DNA from 2 places in the Roseovarius rhodophyticola genome. Region 2 is predicted to be linked to the other one. Evidence: riboswitches for the same ligand, from Rfam matches in the RefSeq annotation. Region 2 holds a riboswitch; the other holds the start of a gene.
What was found. Region 2 has a riboswitch for cobalamin ahead of RZS32_RS10325 (CbtB domain-containing protein). Riboswitches for the same ligand answer to the same signal wherever they lie in the genome.

Region 1: linked by a shared signal. The riboswitch ahead of RZS32_RS01050 (hypothetical protein) and the one ahead of RZS32_RS10325 (CbtB domain-containing protein) in region 2 are both predicted to bind cobalamin.

The regions. Positions count from the first base shown of each region.
Region 1 is NZ_CP146606.1:194,250-201,802, forward strand. Features, by position in the region: gene RZS32_RS01025 (hypothetical protein) at 1-18, shown strand, start outside; gene RZS32_RS01030 (peptidoglycan-binding domain-containing protein) at 27-377, shown strand; gene RZS32_RS01035 (hypothetical protein) at 495-1,145, shown strand; gene RZS32_RS01040 (glycosyl hydrolase family 28-related protein) at 1,154-3,448, opposite strand; gene RZS32_RS01045 (Mrp/NBP35 family ATP-binding protein) at 3,615-4,685, opposite strand; gene RZS32_RS01050 (hypothetical protein) at 5,126-5,398, opposite strand; cobalamin riboswitch at 5,500-5,686, opposite strand; gene RZS32_RS01055 (YebC/PmpR family DNA-binding transcriptional regulator) at 5,802-6,551, opposite strand; gene RZS32_RS01060 (lytic transglycosylase domain-containing protein) at 6,605-7,105, opposite strand; gene RZS32_RS01065 (SLC13 family permease) at 7,121-7,553, opposite strand, start outside.
Region 2 is NZ_CP146606.1:2,042,601-2,050,153, forward strand. Features, by position in the region: partial or broken gene cobN (cobaltochelatase subunit CobN) at 1-705, opposite strand, end outside; gene RZS32_RS10300 (GNAT family N-acetyltransferase) at 705-1,160, opposite strand; gene cobW (cobalamin biosynthesis protein CobW) at 1,157-2,221, opposite strand; gene RZS32_RS10310 (DUF1636 domain-containing protein) at 2,290-2,616, shown strand; gene RZS32_RS10315 (hypothetical protein) at 2,621-3,115, opposite strand; gene RZS32_RS10320 (CbtA family protein) at 3,169-3,858, opposite strand; gene RZS32_RS10325 (CbtB domain-containing protein) at 3,862-4,026, opposite strand; cobalamin riboswitch at 4,063-4,281, opposite strand; gene smc (chromosome segregation protein SMC) at 4,512-7,553, shown strand, end outside.

The DNA of each region.
Region 1 (7,553 bases), 1.8 Mb from region 2:
CCATCAAGCCGGCTGTGATTGAGACCGTGACACAGCAAATTCTGCTGCAACCGGCGGAAATTCTGGATGATGGCACGGTTGCGCGTCCTGCCATTTACAAAACCGAGACGCGACAGCAGATTGTACAAGAGCGCAAAGAGACCTGGTTTGAGACCCCCTGTGCTTCTGATCTGACACCCGAATTCACGGCATCTGTCCAGCGCGCGCTCAAAGCACGTGGGGTTTACCGCGGGCCAATCACATCCGTAATGGACGCCCGAACGCGCGCGGCGGTGCGCGCGTATCAAAAACCGCAGGGTCTTGAGTCCGGCATTCTTTCGCTTGCCGCCGCGCGTCAATTGGGTCTTGTCGCGGTCGAGGACAGTGACACAAGCTAAAGCGTTTCGCGAAACTCTGTGACTCAGGTTTGTCGCAAAAGCTTTAGACCAAGGCCACCACGGTCCCGTTAACGGCTGGTTTACTACATTTCATCAGTATGGCCGCGCGAGGTGTCTATGATCCATGCGCGTGCGCTGCTGTTAATTCTTTTGCTGATAACACCCGGTGTTCTTTGGGCGGGGGCCTGGCCGCGTGCGACAGGAGAAACTTTTCTAAGCTTTTCGATTGAGACCAATCCTGCTGTGCCCGAAGACAGCCCTGCTTCGCTATTTATCGAACATGGCTTAAACCACAACCTGACCGTCGGCTTTGATGGCGGTGGCAGGCAAACCGACCTGACCAAAGCGATTGCATTCCTGCGTTGGCCTCTGAAAACCAACGCGAAAACTGCGGTCACCGCGATCGAAATAGGTGCAGGATTTGCCGATGGCAACCTTGCACTCCGGCCCGCCCTGTCCTGGGGGCGAGGGTTGAGCTTTGGAGAACGCTCCGGTTGGATCGCGGTCGACATGCGAGGCTTGATTTACGAACAGGCGACCGGGCTGCTGGAGACCGATTTCACCTTTGGTTTGAAACCAGGCCGCCGCAGCACCCTGATCCTGCAGCTGCAAAGCGGAGTGCCCAGCGATTCTGAACCTTACGCCCGTATCGCACCCTCTTTTGTTTACGAAACAAAGCCCGGCCACCACCTAGAACTTGGGACCACAGCCGGGCTTTTGAACAGCGATGATTTCAGGATCAAGCTTGGGCTCTGGCTTCGGTTTTAGGCCATGTGTCAGATTGGATCATCAATCCGTACCCGCATCAGGACCGTACCCATTACCGCCTTTTCCCATCGCAGGTTGATCTGATCGTTCCCGGCCCCTTGTGCCGTTTCGCAATAAGGCTGCCCGTAGTAGATCGCGTTCACCGTATCGCGCACCGCCCCTTCCGGGGTCACAGATTCGACCGTTTGCGCCCAGGCTTCAAAGGGCAGATTGGGATGTGGTTCTACCACCCAGGTGGCCTGCACGCTGGCCTCTGTGTGGCGCAGAACAAGCGGGTTTTCCACATGATTGTTCACATTGAAGAAGCCATTGTCTTCAAAATGAATATTGCGGAATTTGTCAAAGTTCAGTGGCGCGAAGCTTGTATCGACCCCCTCGAACCGATCAATCACACCGTCCACAAGCCGCACGGTGTTGCCCGTCACCGTAAGACCGTTGATGAAATGCCCCGGCCCGTAGGGTTTGACGATCAGAAAGTTGAACGATGGCGCGCTGCTTTGGCTCAAGAACACATTGCCGGTGATCGACAGGGCGCTGAAGGAAAACTCAGAGCTGAAATCTGGTGTGGCGTCATATTCGTTGCCCCATTCGATGGAACAGCTGTCGATATAGTTGCCCGTGATCGAGCCGCGATTATTGGTGCGTGCAAGGACGATACCCGCGCTGCGTGGGCCGGGGTCGGCGCTGTCACCCTGGAAAATATGATTGCCGATGATGATGCTCGATGAGCCTGCCAGAACTGCGAAATGCAGGAAATGCGACGCGCGGCAATGGCGGATTTTCACGTCATTGGCGTTGCAATTGAGCGCAATCGCCTGCCGCTCGGTGACAAGCTTTGAGCTTTCGTTGGTGGAGAAATTGCACCGATCAACCAATAGACCTTGATCGCCCTCCCCATGGCTGGTGATGCCGCGATTGAGCGGGTTGGTGAAAAAGCAATCGCGGAAGTGGTTCGCCGTTCCGGCTGGCGGCAGAAGGATACCACTGCAATCGTCCCCGCACTGGAATTCAATATTCGAGACAGACATCTTAGATATCTGATCAAAGCCGCTGAAATCCCACATGTATTTGAAGCGCCGGAAGGTGAATGTCTGTGTGCCTTCGGCATCATAAAGCGGCTCGCTCAGTGTCAGTGTCTGCGCCCCGACATTCTTGTCACGGACATAAACCTCGCGTCCTACACCATTGCCTTCGACCAGGGATCCCACGAGAATGTTGGCCACGTTCGCGACACCAGAGAGTGTCTTGGAATTCCCCGCCGAATACGTCGCCAGTGAGGTGACGACCTCCGTATCCCAATTGGCACCAGGGAAGACAGAAAACTGACCATTCTTGATCACGTGGCGTGATGCGTAGAAGGTTTTGTTCGAGACCGCTGCCTGCATATCCACCGGCGCGCGTAGCGCCACCTTGCGCCCCTTGAGGTCAAGCTCAACATGGCCCGGATTGTTCAAAAGCGCTTGATAGGCTTTCTTGAACGCAAGCTCGGTGTCTCCGCCAAAGGCATCCACGTAGCTTGGAAAATCGAAGTTCTTGGTCAGAGACAGGATTTTGTCATCTGCCATAGTGACCTGACCTTCAAAGCGCACAGGGCTTTGAAATGTGACGCTGTCCCCCAACAGATATGTGCCTGACGGGATCAAAACCTCACGCCCTGCCGCCACCGCATCTGCCGCTTCAAACGCAGGTTGGTCATCGGTGCTGCCATCCCCAACAGCGCCAAAATCGCGTACATCAACACGGGATTGAATATCGCGCAGGAAAACGTTGGAAATGTCCACGATTTCAATGTCATCAACGCGCACGACACCACCATTGCCCCCGGTGAGATCCAACCCGAAATGGCCATAAAGCGGTTCAGTGCCCCAGGGCATGTCCACGCCACCCCGCGCACCGCTGCCGACAATGGCTGAGAGCTCGACCACCTCACCATAGCTGGTCAGCGCGACGGAGGATCCGGTTTCGGTTAACCCGGCCACATGCGCGCCGCCCGGACCACCCGCCCAACCGGCCACGCGGACATTTGGAAGATTGCCGGAGATCGCCTTGATCCTCACTTTGATCTGAAGATACACGCCAGGCAGCAAAGGCGTTTCTCCCATGTAACGCAGTTTTTGCACTGCATCGGTTTTCTGAAGCTCCAGCGCCCCTGCAAAATCCTGATCTGCGGGAACAAAAGCCGCATTGGCCGCGTTGTCATATGTGGCCGAGCCAGGCGTGCCATCCTCGCTTGACCACATATCCAGCCCGTTCGCAAAGGCAGGCGGCTGAAAGACAATACCGTCAGTGATGGCTTTGTTCATGAGTTCCCCTTTCTGGACCCGAAGCACATGTGCCGACCGGGTGTCACAAGATTTACCAATCCTTGGCGCAGGGGTTTAGACCCGCGCCGTTCAGGCAAGAGGAAGTAGAAGCTTGGGATTAATGAGGTCTCACAGCACCGTCACGGTGCGGTGTCTTGTGCTCGCACTATGCAACACCACCTTGGACAAGGCGATCAGCCAACCGGGCATAGGCTTCAGCCACCGCCCCCTCGCCCAGAGCCACAGGCTGGCCCGCGTCGCCGCTCAACCGTGTCTCAAGATCGATCGGCAAAGCCGCGAGCAGCGGCACGCCAAGGCGTTCGGCTTCATCAGCAACACCGCCATGACCAAAGATTTCAGTTTCTTCGCCGCAATGAGGACAATGAAACAACGACATGTTTTCGATCAGCCCGAGGATTGGCGTCTTCAGCGTCTGGAACATATCTATGGCCTTGCGTGCGTCGAGTAAGGCCACGTCTTGCGGCGTAGACACCACAATCGCTCCGGTGGGTGCAGCACGTTGACATAAAGTGACCTGCACATCGCCGGTTCCAGGCGGCAAATCGACGATCAGAACATCCAAATCGCCCCAGTCCACCTGACTCATCATCTGTTGCAAGGCCCCCATCAGCATCGGACCACGCCAAATCACCGCCTTGTCCGCCTCCATCATCGACCCGATGGACATCATTTTCACGCCATGCGCCTGCAACGGCGTGATCACCTTGCCATCAGGGCTGGCCGCGCGTGCATTCACTCCCATCATACGAGGCTGGCTTGGGCCATGGATGTCAGCGTCAAGCAGACCCACCTTTTGACCCGCCTTTGCCAGGGCCACAGCCAGGTTAGAGGACACGGTGGATTTGCCCACGCCGCCCTTCCCGCTTGCGATGGCGAGAATGGACCGTACGCTCGCCGGGCGGATTGACCGATCTCCACCCTTGGGATGCCCGCCAATCTTGAGCTGCGGTGCCGGCGCTTCGGCGCCCCCTTCATGCGCCGTGAGCGCCACCGTTGCTGCGTCCACGCCATCCACGGCCAGCACCGCACGTTCCGCTGCGGCACGCAAAGGCTCCATATGCTGTGCGACCTGTGCCGATGGGGCCTCAATCACAAAACGCAAATGGCCTGCATCGATTCGCATTGCACGCACCATGTCACGGCTGATCAACGTGCCCCCATCGGGCAACTCCAACTGTTCCAGCTGGGCACGCACCTGTTTCAGCACATCTGACATGTTCAAACTCCGCCTCATTTCTTGGCATATAGTGATAGTTTATTCTCACGCGGCAAGATTGGTTTCCTCAATGGCATCAATTTCACCACATTGCCTAAAATTAAATCATTGTTTTCATGCATTTTCTGCATAGCTGCATTGCAGCAAAAAACTATTGTGCAGTCGCAGCATTACACTATCTTGATAGTCAAGCGAGCAGTCAAACACAGGCTGCACTCTTGGGAATTCGGGCGCCTACTCCTCCTCCCTGGCGTCTGGATTAACGTCACATCCTGGCTCAACAGGATGACGTTTGAGACGAAACGGCCTTCGGGCCGGAAAAGACACAACGGCTCCTCTCCTCCTCCCTGGAGTCGGACGTGAAGAAACGGCGGCGTCGCTCCTCCTCCCAGACGCCGCCGTTTTTTATTGAGATATCGAAAACTGTACCCTGCACAGGATCAATGCAGGACGCGTGCCTGCCGACCTCGTCGCACCATTGGAGCCATAGGCACGTCCCGCGCTTCACGCAGAACCTCAACAAAGGCACGTGCGGCCGCGCTTGTTGGGTTTTGCACAGATGGATCTCGCAAAGCAGCGCCGACAACTTTGGGCGTTACATCACCGGGATGCGCAAAAACCCATTCCAAAAATCCAAGGCGCGCCATAGCCGCGGCTTCTGAGCCTGTGGCGTCGCAGCGTTCTAACCCGTCTACAATCCGGTTCACTGTCATATTTGATACTCCTCCGGCCACACCCCGGGCCGAAATTGGGGCGGAGAATAGTGCACGCAGCGATATGAGCCCCTGTCTCATCCGCCCGCACCGCCCTCCGCGGTTTGACGTTGAACAAGGCTGGTTTCCGGACTTGGCGGGTTGCGGATGCGACGCCTTCCCGAGGTGGTCTTCCCCAGTGGCCTGATGCCTCATCCCCCATCCTTACCGTTGCGGGGGCAGTGCCGGATTTGCACCGGCTTCCCAATTCTCCACGTAAAACGCGGCACCTTGAGACCTCCAGTGTGTCGCCTGACCTTCAAGAGCACAAGCCCCGAAACCGCCTCGGCATGCGACAAAGACGACCCAAAGAAAAACGCCGGTTAAAAAAACCGGCGTCCGTCTCAATTTATTGCAGCTTGGCTTATTCCGCCGCGAGTTGCGCCATCACCTCGTCCGAGGCCTCAAAATTGGTGGTGACGGTCTGCACATCATCATCATCTTCCAGCGCATCAATCAGCTTCATCAGCTTTTGCATGGCCTCCAGATCAAGCTCCGTCGTCGTCGTGGGTCGCCAGACCAGCTTGGTCTCCTCACTCTCTCCCAATTCCGCCTCCAAGGCGTTTGAGACATCATTCAAATCCGTGTCCGCGCACCAGATGATATGGCCATCCTCACCGCTTTCCACATCTTCTGCACCGGCTTCAATCGCGGCCATCATCACCGTATCGGCATCACCCGCCTCTGCCGGATAGCTCACTGCTCCCTTGCGCTCAAACATAAAGCCAACGGAGCCAGTTTCGCCGAGGTTTCCGCCATGCTTGGTAAAGGTCGACCGCACCGTGCTAGCGGTGCGATTGCGGTTGTCTGTCATCGCCTCAACGATCACCGCAACACCATTGGGGCCATAGCCCTCGTAACGGATTTCTTCGTAATCCTCGCCCTCACCTGCAACAGATTTCTTGATCGCGCGATCAATATTGTCATTGGGCATCGACTGGCTCTTGGCCTGCTTCACTGCAAGACGCAGACGCGGGTTCTTTTCCGGATCCGGATCACCCATCTTGGCCGCGATGGTAATCTCTTTCGACAGCTTAGAGAAAAGCTTGGCGCGGATTTTGTCCTGACGCCCTTTGCGGTGTTGAATATTCGCCCATTTTGAATGGCCGGCCATGGTGGACCTCCACTGATGTTCCTGCTTTGCGCTTTCTATAAGTCACTGACCGCTCAGCGGCAATGCTTGGCCACTTCGCGCTCTCGCAGGCCTGTTTCAACCAAAAGACACCGATCCCGCGCCTCGTAATAATACCCGCGCGCATACCACTGCACGGCTGTCTGCTCACTCCCGTCCGAGACAAGCCACGCCCCTCGCAGATATTTAACTGACCATTTCAGATTGGTCTCTGCATCCAACAGATCACTCGGCTCCCCCCGAAACCCCATACCACGCGCCGTCGCAGGCAGGATTTGCATCATGCCCCAGTAGGGCCCATTGCGCGCTCTGGGGCGGTAGTCGCTCTCTCGCTGTACCACCCGGTGCACAAGCGACCGCGGCACTTCATAAAAATCAGCATACTCATTGATCAATGCCCGTATTTCAGGCGTCTCGTTTGGATAAAGCGGCGGCTCCGGTGGAGTTGCAGGTTCGCTTTCCCGCGCCCCACACGCCGCCACGACCAGAACCATGCCGCACAAAGCCCAAGTCTTCACTGTTCCCAAAATACTCATCTCCCACAGCTCTCCTCAAAGCGGCCAGATAAACGGAATAAGCACGCTCGCCAACACTCCAATGCTCAGGTTAAGCGGAATACCGACCTTCATAAAGTCTGTGAACTTATACCCGCCGGGACCATAAACCAGCGTGTTGGTCTGATAGCCGATGGGCGTGGCAAAACTGGCCGAGGCCGCGACCATAACCGCGATCACCAAAGGCCGCGCGTCCACACCAAGCGCTTCGGCCAGTCCGATGGCAATGGGCGTAACCACAACAGCCACAGCGTTGTTGCTGATCAGTTCGGTCAACACCGAGGTGATCAGGTAAATCGCCCAGATCACCAAAAACGCAGGCAACATGGATAACACAGGCGCAATCGCCTCGACAATCAGCGCGACAGCACCTGACGCCTCCAGGGCTGCCCCCACCGCCAGCATGGAAAAGATCAGCGCCAGAAGACGT
Region 2 (7,553 bases):
AACGGGCAGCGGGTTCAAGCCGGCCCGCAACAGGGACCGGGTGAGCCGGTTTATGGGATTGAGGCCTGCGCCCTGGACCAAGGCGCGATAAAAGATGATTGGCACAATGGGTGCGTTTTTGGCCCACGCATCTTGCGCCGTTTTGAGATCAGCCAGACCACTTCCAGGCCAGTAGACGCCCGCGCGCAAGAGCGGGGAAGCGGCGGCAGGTTTTTCACCGCCATTCAGCATGGTGTTTACATAGCTTAGGAAATTTGCGGTGTTTGCCGGGCCTCCCTCAACCAGATAAGCCCAAAGCGCGTCGTAGTCGGCGTCAGAAACTGTTGACAGGCTGCGCAGGTCGTCATCCGGTTTGTCGTCACCGGGCAAAAGCGCCAGCTTTACTTCGGCCTCATGCAGGCGTGCGGCATATTGTTCGGCCCCGTATTTCCAGTATCCGACCCCTCCCAGAACACGAGCGACGACCAGGCGGGATTTCGTCGCACATGTATCCAGATGCAGGTCGACAGACATCGGGTGTTGCAGGTGAGTGAGATTTGCAAGCCTGAGGCTTGGCGCAGCTTCCATTTCAGCGCGTGCTTCGGACAAGGCGGCAAGTTCAGTATCTGCGGCAGAGATAAATATGACCTCAGCCGGACTCTGGTTTAGATCGACGGGTTCTTTCCCGTCATCAATCGCTCCGGGTGTGGCGGCAAGCAAATGCATCAGGTTAACGGCTTTTCCATAAAGACCGAGGTTTCATTGGGTCTGTAGTCGCCAAAGATATCGCAACGGGTAAAACCGTGGCGCTCGTATAAACGCATGGCTGCGGATAGCAGTTCTGCGGTTTCCAGGCGCAGAACAGGCAGGTTGAGTGCACGCGCCTGATCCTCGATCTGACGCAAAAGGGCTGCGGCCACACCTTTGCCGCGTGCGCCGTCGGCAGTGAACATCGACTTCACCTCGCCATAGTCATCCTTTGCAGCCAGCGCCCCTGTGCCCAGTGTGGTGTCGCCAATGCGGGCGGCAAAGAAATAGACATCCGGCTCGCACAGATCATCAATGTCGAGGAAATAGTTGTCCTCGGGCGGAAAGTTGGTGCGCATCAGGTCGTGGCTTGCTTCGAGCAGCGCACGTGGGCCATCCGTGCGTGGATCCGCTGGTTCAATAATGAGCGTCACGCGGCCAGCGCTTTTTCAATGGCCGCACGGTCAAGTCCCGATTGGCCGATGACCACCAACCTTGTTTCGCGGGCCTCTGCGCCAAAGGGACGGTCGAAATAAGTTTCCACGCGGGGGCCGACAGCCTGCAAGGTGAGCCGCATGGGTTTCCCCAATACCGCCGCGAAACCCTTGAGGCGCAGGATATCATGCGTGCGGATCACGTCCGCCACCTGTTCGGCAAAAGCATTTGGATCGCTGATCTCAGACCGGGTGACGACAAACGATTCAAACGCATCGTGGTCGTGATCGTGGTGATGATGGTCATGGTCGTCGTGGTGATCATCGTCATGATGATGGTGGTGATGTTCATGGCGGGCGTCCATGTCCGTCTCGGCACCGACGCCCTGACCCAGCAGCACATCCACAGGCAGCGCACCCATAGTGGATTTCACCACCTGAACGCCATCGCGGCTTTCAGAGCGCAGCTGACCCACCAATGTGTTGGCCTCATCCGCTCCCAGAAGGTCGGATTTGTTCACGACGATCATATCAGCACAGGAGACCTGATCTTCAAAAAGCTCTGACAGCGGTGTTTCATGGTCTAGGTTTTCGTCCTGAGCACGCTGAGCGTCGACAGCGGCCACGTCATGGGCAAACCGGCCCTCGGAAACGGCCTTGCCATCGACCACGGTCACAACGCCGTCCACGGTCACGCGGGTGGAAATCTCTGGCCAGCTAAAGGCACGGACCAAAGGCTGGGGCAGGGCCAGTCCGGAGGTTTCGATCACGATGTGGTCTGGTGCATCTGGGCGGTCGAGCAGTTTTTCAAGCGTTGGAATGAAATCCTCAGCCACGGTGCAGCAGATGCAGCCGTTTGATAGCTCCATCACGTCTTCCTCGGCACAACCTTCGATACCGCAGCCCTTCAGGATGCCACCATCGACGCCAAGGTCGCCGAACTCATTGATGATCAAAGCAATGCGGCGCCCGTTTGCGTTTTCCAGCATATGGCGGATGAGGGTGGTCTTGCCGGCTCCAAGAAACCCGGTGACGACAGTTGCGGGAATTTTCGACTGCATGGTGTTCTCCTTGAAGGGCTTGTCAGTGCTGCTGCCATGGCCTATCGGCGATTTGAGAGGAAATGCCGATGCACCGAATTGTGGTTTGTTCATCTTGTGAAGGCGTGGATGGACCTGCGTTCGCTGAGATGTTGCGAGTTGCCATCGCAGAGCACGGACTGACCTTTGAGGTACAGGACCACATCTGCATGTCGAATTGCGCGCGGGCACTTTCCGTCGCGTTTTCGGCTGCGGGTAAGGCCACGTATCTCTTTGGTGATATCGATCCTGATCGGGACTTGGCCGATACTTTGGCTTTCGCAAAGATGTACATGGACATGCCTGATGGTTGGATCGAAGACGCACGACCGGCTGGGCGTCTGAGACATTGCCTCGTGGGCCGGGTGCCAGCGTAAGTTCTCATTCGATCACAAAGGATTTGATTACTTCGAGCGGCTCACCATTGACGGCCAGATGCGAATGATCATTGGCATTTAGCGTCACGCGCAGGGTGTGTTCACCCTTGGGCAAGGCAGAAAGTTGCAACCACGGTGCATAGGCACGGGTGATTTTCACATCGTTGATGTAAACATGCGCATGCCCTTTCCCCGGCTCATGCTCGCCGTTGACGCCGACCGGGTCAAATTCGAAATTCGTGGTCACAATCTCAAGATTGCGGCTTTGGGGGCCATCTGGATGTAACACAACGCTAAGGGTCGGTGGCTTGTCAGACACGTCTGTCATCTTCGAGTGGTCCATGCCTTCGTGTCCGCCATGATCATGCGCGCTGTGGTCATGCACGGCAGACCCATGTTCATGCCCTTCGAGCTGTGCGCCGCTTGTGGCAGCGATGAGAAACCCAATACCTGTTCCAAAGAACAGTCCGATGATCAGAAAAATGATCGTCTTTGGCATTTCAGAACCCTTTCAAACAAATCCCGGCGCTACGCAACGCCGGGACAGAAAGATTATGCAATGGCTTCTTCCTGGTTTTCACTTTGCCAGAAGTAGCCTGCAAGTGCGCCAAGAATCGCCCAAACTATCAGCCCAACACCAAGCGCGCGGCTGGCAAAGAGCGCGGCAATTTCAGGTGGAACCGGTCCAATCAGGGTATCAGGATGCGGCGCGCCCCAAATATGTGGTGCCAAGATAAGCGCAAATCCAGCGCCCCAAGCCACCCAGTTGGATCCAAAGGCTAAGAGCATCAGGCCAATCCCGGTTGCAGTGACCGTTGACCACCACCAGATTTGCCGAAGCCCAACATCTGCTGCTGCAACACCGGGAACCTCGGGAGGCATCGAGAATGCTGGAGCAAAGTGGAACGTAACGAATCCGGCGATGCCCCACAGCAGCCCTTTGCGCGCGTCGATTTGGATGTCGCGCTCTGCTGCCATAGCCATGGCGGCCACGAGGATAAGCGCATACCCGACGTATATTAGCGCTGAGAAGAGGACACTCAGCCCATCCCGCATGGCGTCAAAGCCGGGAAGTTCGGGGTGCGCAGTCACAGGGTCAGCCCCGAAATGCACCAGATCACCGCCCTCATAGAGTTCGGCATGGAGCAACACAGGTTGCACGAATACGAACTGCAACACGGCTGCCAGCAGCCCTGCGCAGAAGCCAGCGAACAGCGCGCTGGTCAGAATTTTCTGAAACATGGCTTAGTGGCAGGGAAAGCCAGTTGCGTGGCGCACATCATGAGCCGCATCGTGCAGAGCTGCGGCTTGGACATGTCCGGCAACGGTGATGATGCCAAAGCCCAAAACCAGAGCCGCCACGATTGGCAAGACAGAGGATCTGGAGGTGGATTTTACCAGGGTCGTCATAGTTTGTCTCCTTTTACGGCTCTCACCCGAGCCGTTGAATTAGGTTCTACGAAGGCCGGTCTCCTGGCTCGCGGGTCGGTGCATCCATCGGCCTTCCCGGGGTCATCCCAGTGGCGCTGCGATGGGTGCTCTCCGCTTACAGTCGCGGGGGCGGCTGACGATTTGGCGCCCTGAATGGGTCCGCTGTCACGTCATTCCCAGTTTCATCCCCAGTGCTTTGCACATTGCGCGGGGAACCTTGCCTCTCTGGTATGAGACTGACCACACGCCCCGTCAAGAAAGATTCCGACCTCCAGCAGCTTTTGAGCGGCATTTCTCGCCGAAGCTTTCTTAAGGTTTATTCAATATCTTGTGGATAACTGGCAGAGTATAGCCACATACAGGGGTTTTGCGTTGACTCCATGGCTCCGGCTGGCGTTCCATATGCTTCCAAGGCTGGAATCACTTATAAAACCAGATCGGCCAGGTAAGAGGGATCGACACGCGTGCAGTTTTCCAAGCTCAGATTGACAGGCTTCAAAAGTTTTGTGGATCCGACCGACCTGTTCATCTCGGATGGTTTGACCGGTGTGGTTGGGCCAAACGGCTGTGGCAAGTCGAACCTGCTTGAGGCGTTGCGTTGGGTTATGGGAGAAAACCGACCCACCTCGATGCGTGGTTCGGGCATGGAAGATGTGATTTTTGCCGGTGCGGCAACGCGGCCCGCGCGCAACTTTGCAGAGGTCAGCATCCATATCGACAATTCCGAGCGCCTTGCCCCGCAGGGGTTCAACGATGCCGATCATCTTGAGATCGTGCGCCGGATCACCCGGGACGTGGGCAGCGCCTATAAGGTGAACGGCAAGGATGTGCGGGCGCGTGATGTTCAGATGCTCTTTGCCGATGCGTCGACGGGTGCGCATTCCCCGGCCCTGGTCCGGCAAGGTCAGATTTCAGAGTTGATCAATGCCAAACCCACGGCGCGTCGGCGTATTCTTGAGGAAGCGGCGGGGATTTCGGGCCTCTATCAGCGGCGGCATGAGGCCGAATTGAAGCTGAAGGGGGCAGAAACGAATCTGACCCGCGTGGATGATGTCATTGAACAGCTTGCCGGACAATTGGCGCAGTTGGCGCGACAGGCCAAGCAGGCCATGCGCTATCGCCAAATTGGGGAAGAGCTGCGGCAGGCCGAGGGTCTGTTGCTATACCGGCGTTGGAAAGAGGCCGATGTCGTGCGGGCCACTGCTGAGCAGGAGTTGACAGAGCGCACGGCAGAGGCTGGTCGCGCCGAGGCCGCGGCACGTGAAGCCGCCAAATTGCGTCAGCGCGCTGAGGAAGCCTTGCCACCGCTGCGCGAGGAAGAGGCGATTGCCGCCGCAATTCTGCAGCGCTTGATGGTCAGTCGCGATACTCTGGCCGATCAGGAACAGGCGGCGCAGGATCGCATTGAGACCTTGCAGGCGCGCATTGAGCAACTTGAGCTCGATATGGAGCGCGAGGGTAATCTCAACCGCGACGCGGGCGAGACCATCGAGCGGCTCGAATGGGAGGCCAAAGAACTGGCCAAGGCGACTGAGGGGCACGAAGACCGCGTGGCCGAGGCTGCAAAGGAAGCGCAGGATGCGGCGGCTGTGTTGCAGACACGGGAAACCGACCTGTCGCAACTGACCGAAGATGTCGCACGGTTGGCGGCCCGGCATCAATCTGTGCAGCGTTTGGTGGAAGATCATAAGACGACGCTGCAAAAATCTGAGGACCAAGCGACCCACGCGAAAGACGCCGCACAGGCCGCAGAAGCCGCGGTTGCTGAGGCATCGGAACAGTTTGAAACAGCCCAAAAAGCAGAAACCGAAGCTGCTTCGGCCGCCGTCGCAGCAGAGCAAGCGCTGACTGCAGCGGATGAAGCGCGGGCTGATGCACAGGCGCGCGAAGCGGAAGCACGCGCCGAACGTTCGGAGGCAGAAGGCGAGGTCAATGCGCTTTCGGCTGAGGCATCGGCTTTGGCACGACTTCTGGAGCGCGACACCGCTGAGGGTGGTCAGATCGTCGACATGGTGCAGGTCAATGCAGGGTACGAGAAGGCTCTGGGTGCAGCTTTGGCGGATGATTTGCGCGCTCCGGCTGTTGAGAGCGATGGCCCGTCTGGCTGGGTGAACCTGTCGCAGTATTCATCCGCACAAGCCCTGCCAAAGGGCGTTCCGGCACTCAGCGACTTTGTCACCGTTCCGGGTGTTTTGGCCCGACGTATTTCGCAAATTGGTTTGGTTGATCCGGACGAAGGGGCCAAGCTTCAGTCAGACCTCAAGCCCGGCCAGCGGCTGGTCAGTACCGAAGGGGATCTGTGGCGCTGGGACGGGTATCGTGCCTGGGCCGAAGATGCGCCTTCGGCCGCCGCTTTGCGCCTGCAACAGCTCAACCGATTGGAAGATCTCAAACAACAACTCTCACATGCCAACGCGCGCGCCGAAGGGGCCGCTGCAGCGCATGATACGCTCAAGACTCGGCTGACCGATACGACGGAAGCTGACCGTGCTGCCAGAGAAGCGCGTCGGGCGGCGGATAGTGCCATGGCAGACGCAAATCGTGCTCTGTCGCGCGCGGAGGCGGATCGCAACCTTGCGCAATCGAAGCTGGAAAGCCTGAAATTGGCGGTGACGCGGCATGCCGAAGAGGCGCTGACTGCGCGGGATGCCTTGTCAGAAGCTGAGACGGCGCTGGGTGACCTTGGCGATCTGGATGCGGCGCGTGCGCAGGTTGAAGACATCAAGATGACGGTTGAGGCTGCGCGGATCACGATGATTTCGCATCGGTCGTCGCATGATGAACTGCGCCGTGAGGGCGAGGCGCGCACCAAACGGGCGCAGGAGGTAACAAAAGAACTGTCCGGGTGGCGGCACCGGTTGGAAACCGCCGAGAAACGCAGTGCGGAATTGGCGGAGCGCAAGGTTGAAAGCGAAGCCGAACTTCAGGAGGCCATGGCCAAGCCAGATGAGCTTGCCAACAAACGAGCGGCGTTAAGCGAAGACATCACCAAGGCCGAAGCGCGCCGTGCAGAGGCTGCTGATATTCTGTCAAAGGCGGAAGCCGTGGCGCGTGATGCCGTAGCCGCAGAGCGCGACGCAGAGCGCGCCGCAGGAGAGGCGCGTGAGGCGCGGGCGCGGTCGGATGCGCGGGCTGAAGCGGCGCGTGAAACCCTGACATTGGCTGCCACGCGTATTGCGGAAGAGCTTGAGCTGACGCCGGAAACCCTGCTGGAGAAGCTTGATGTTGATCCAGAGGCGATGCCAGCTGCGGATGCGATTGAGGCAGATGTGAATCGCCTGAAACGTCAGCGTGATGCGCTGGGAGCGGTGAATCTACGCGCTGAGGAGGACGCCCGAGAGATTGAGCAAGAGCATATGGCGTTGCTGGAGGAAAAGACGGATCTGGAAGAAGCCATTCGCACGTTGCGCAATGGTATTGCATCGCTCAACAAGGAAGGTCGCGAACGATTGCTCACGGCTTTCGAGCAGGTCAACTCCAACTTTTCTCTGCTCTTCAAACATCTC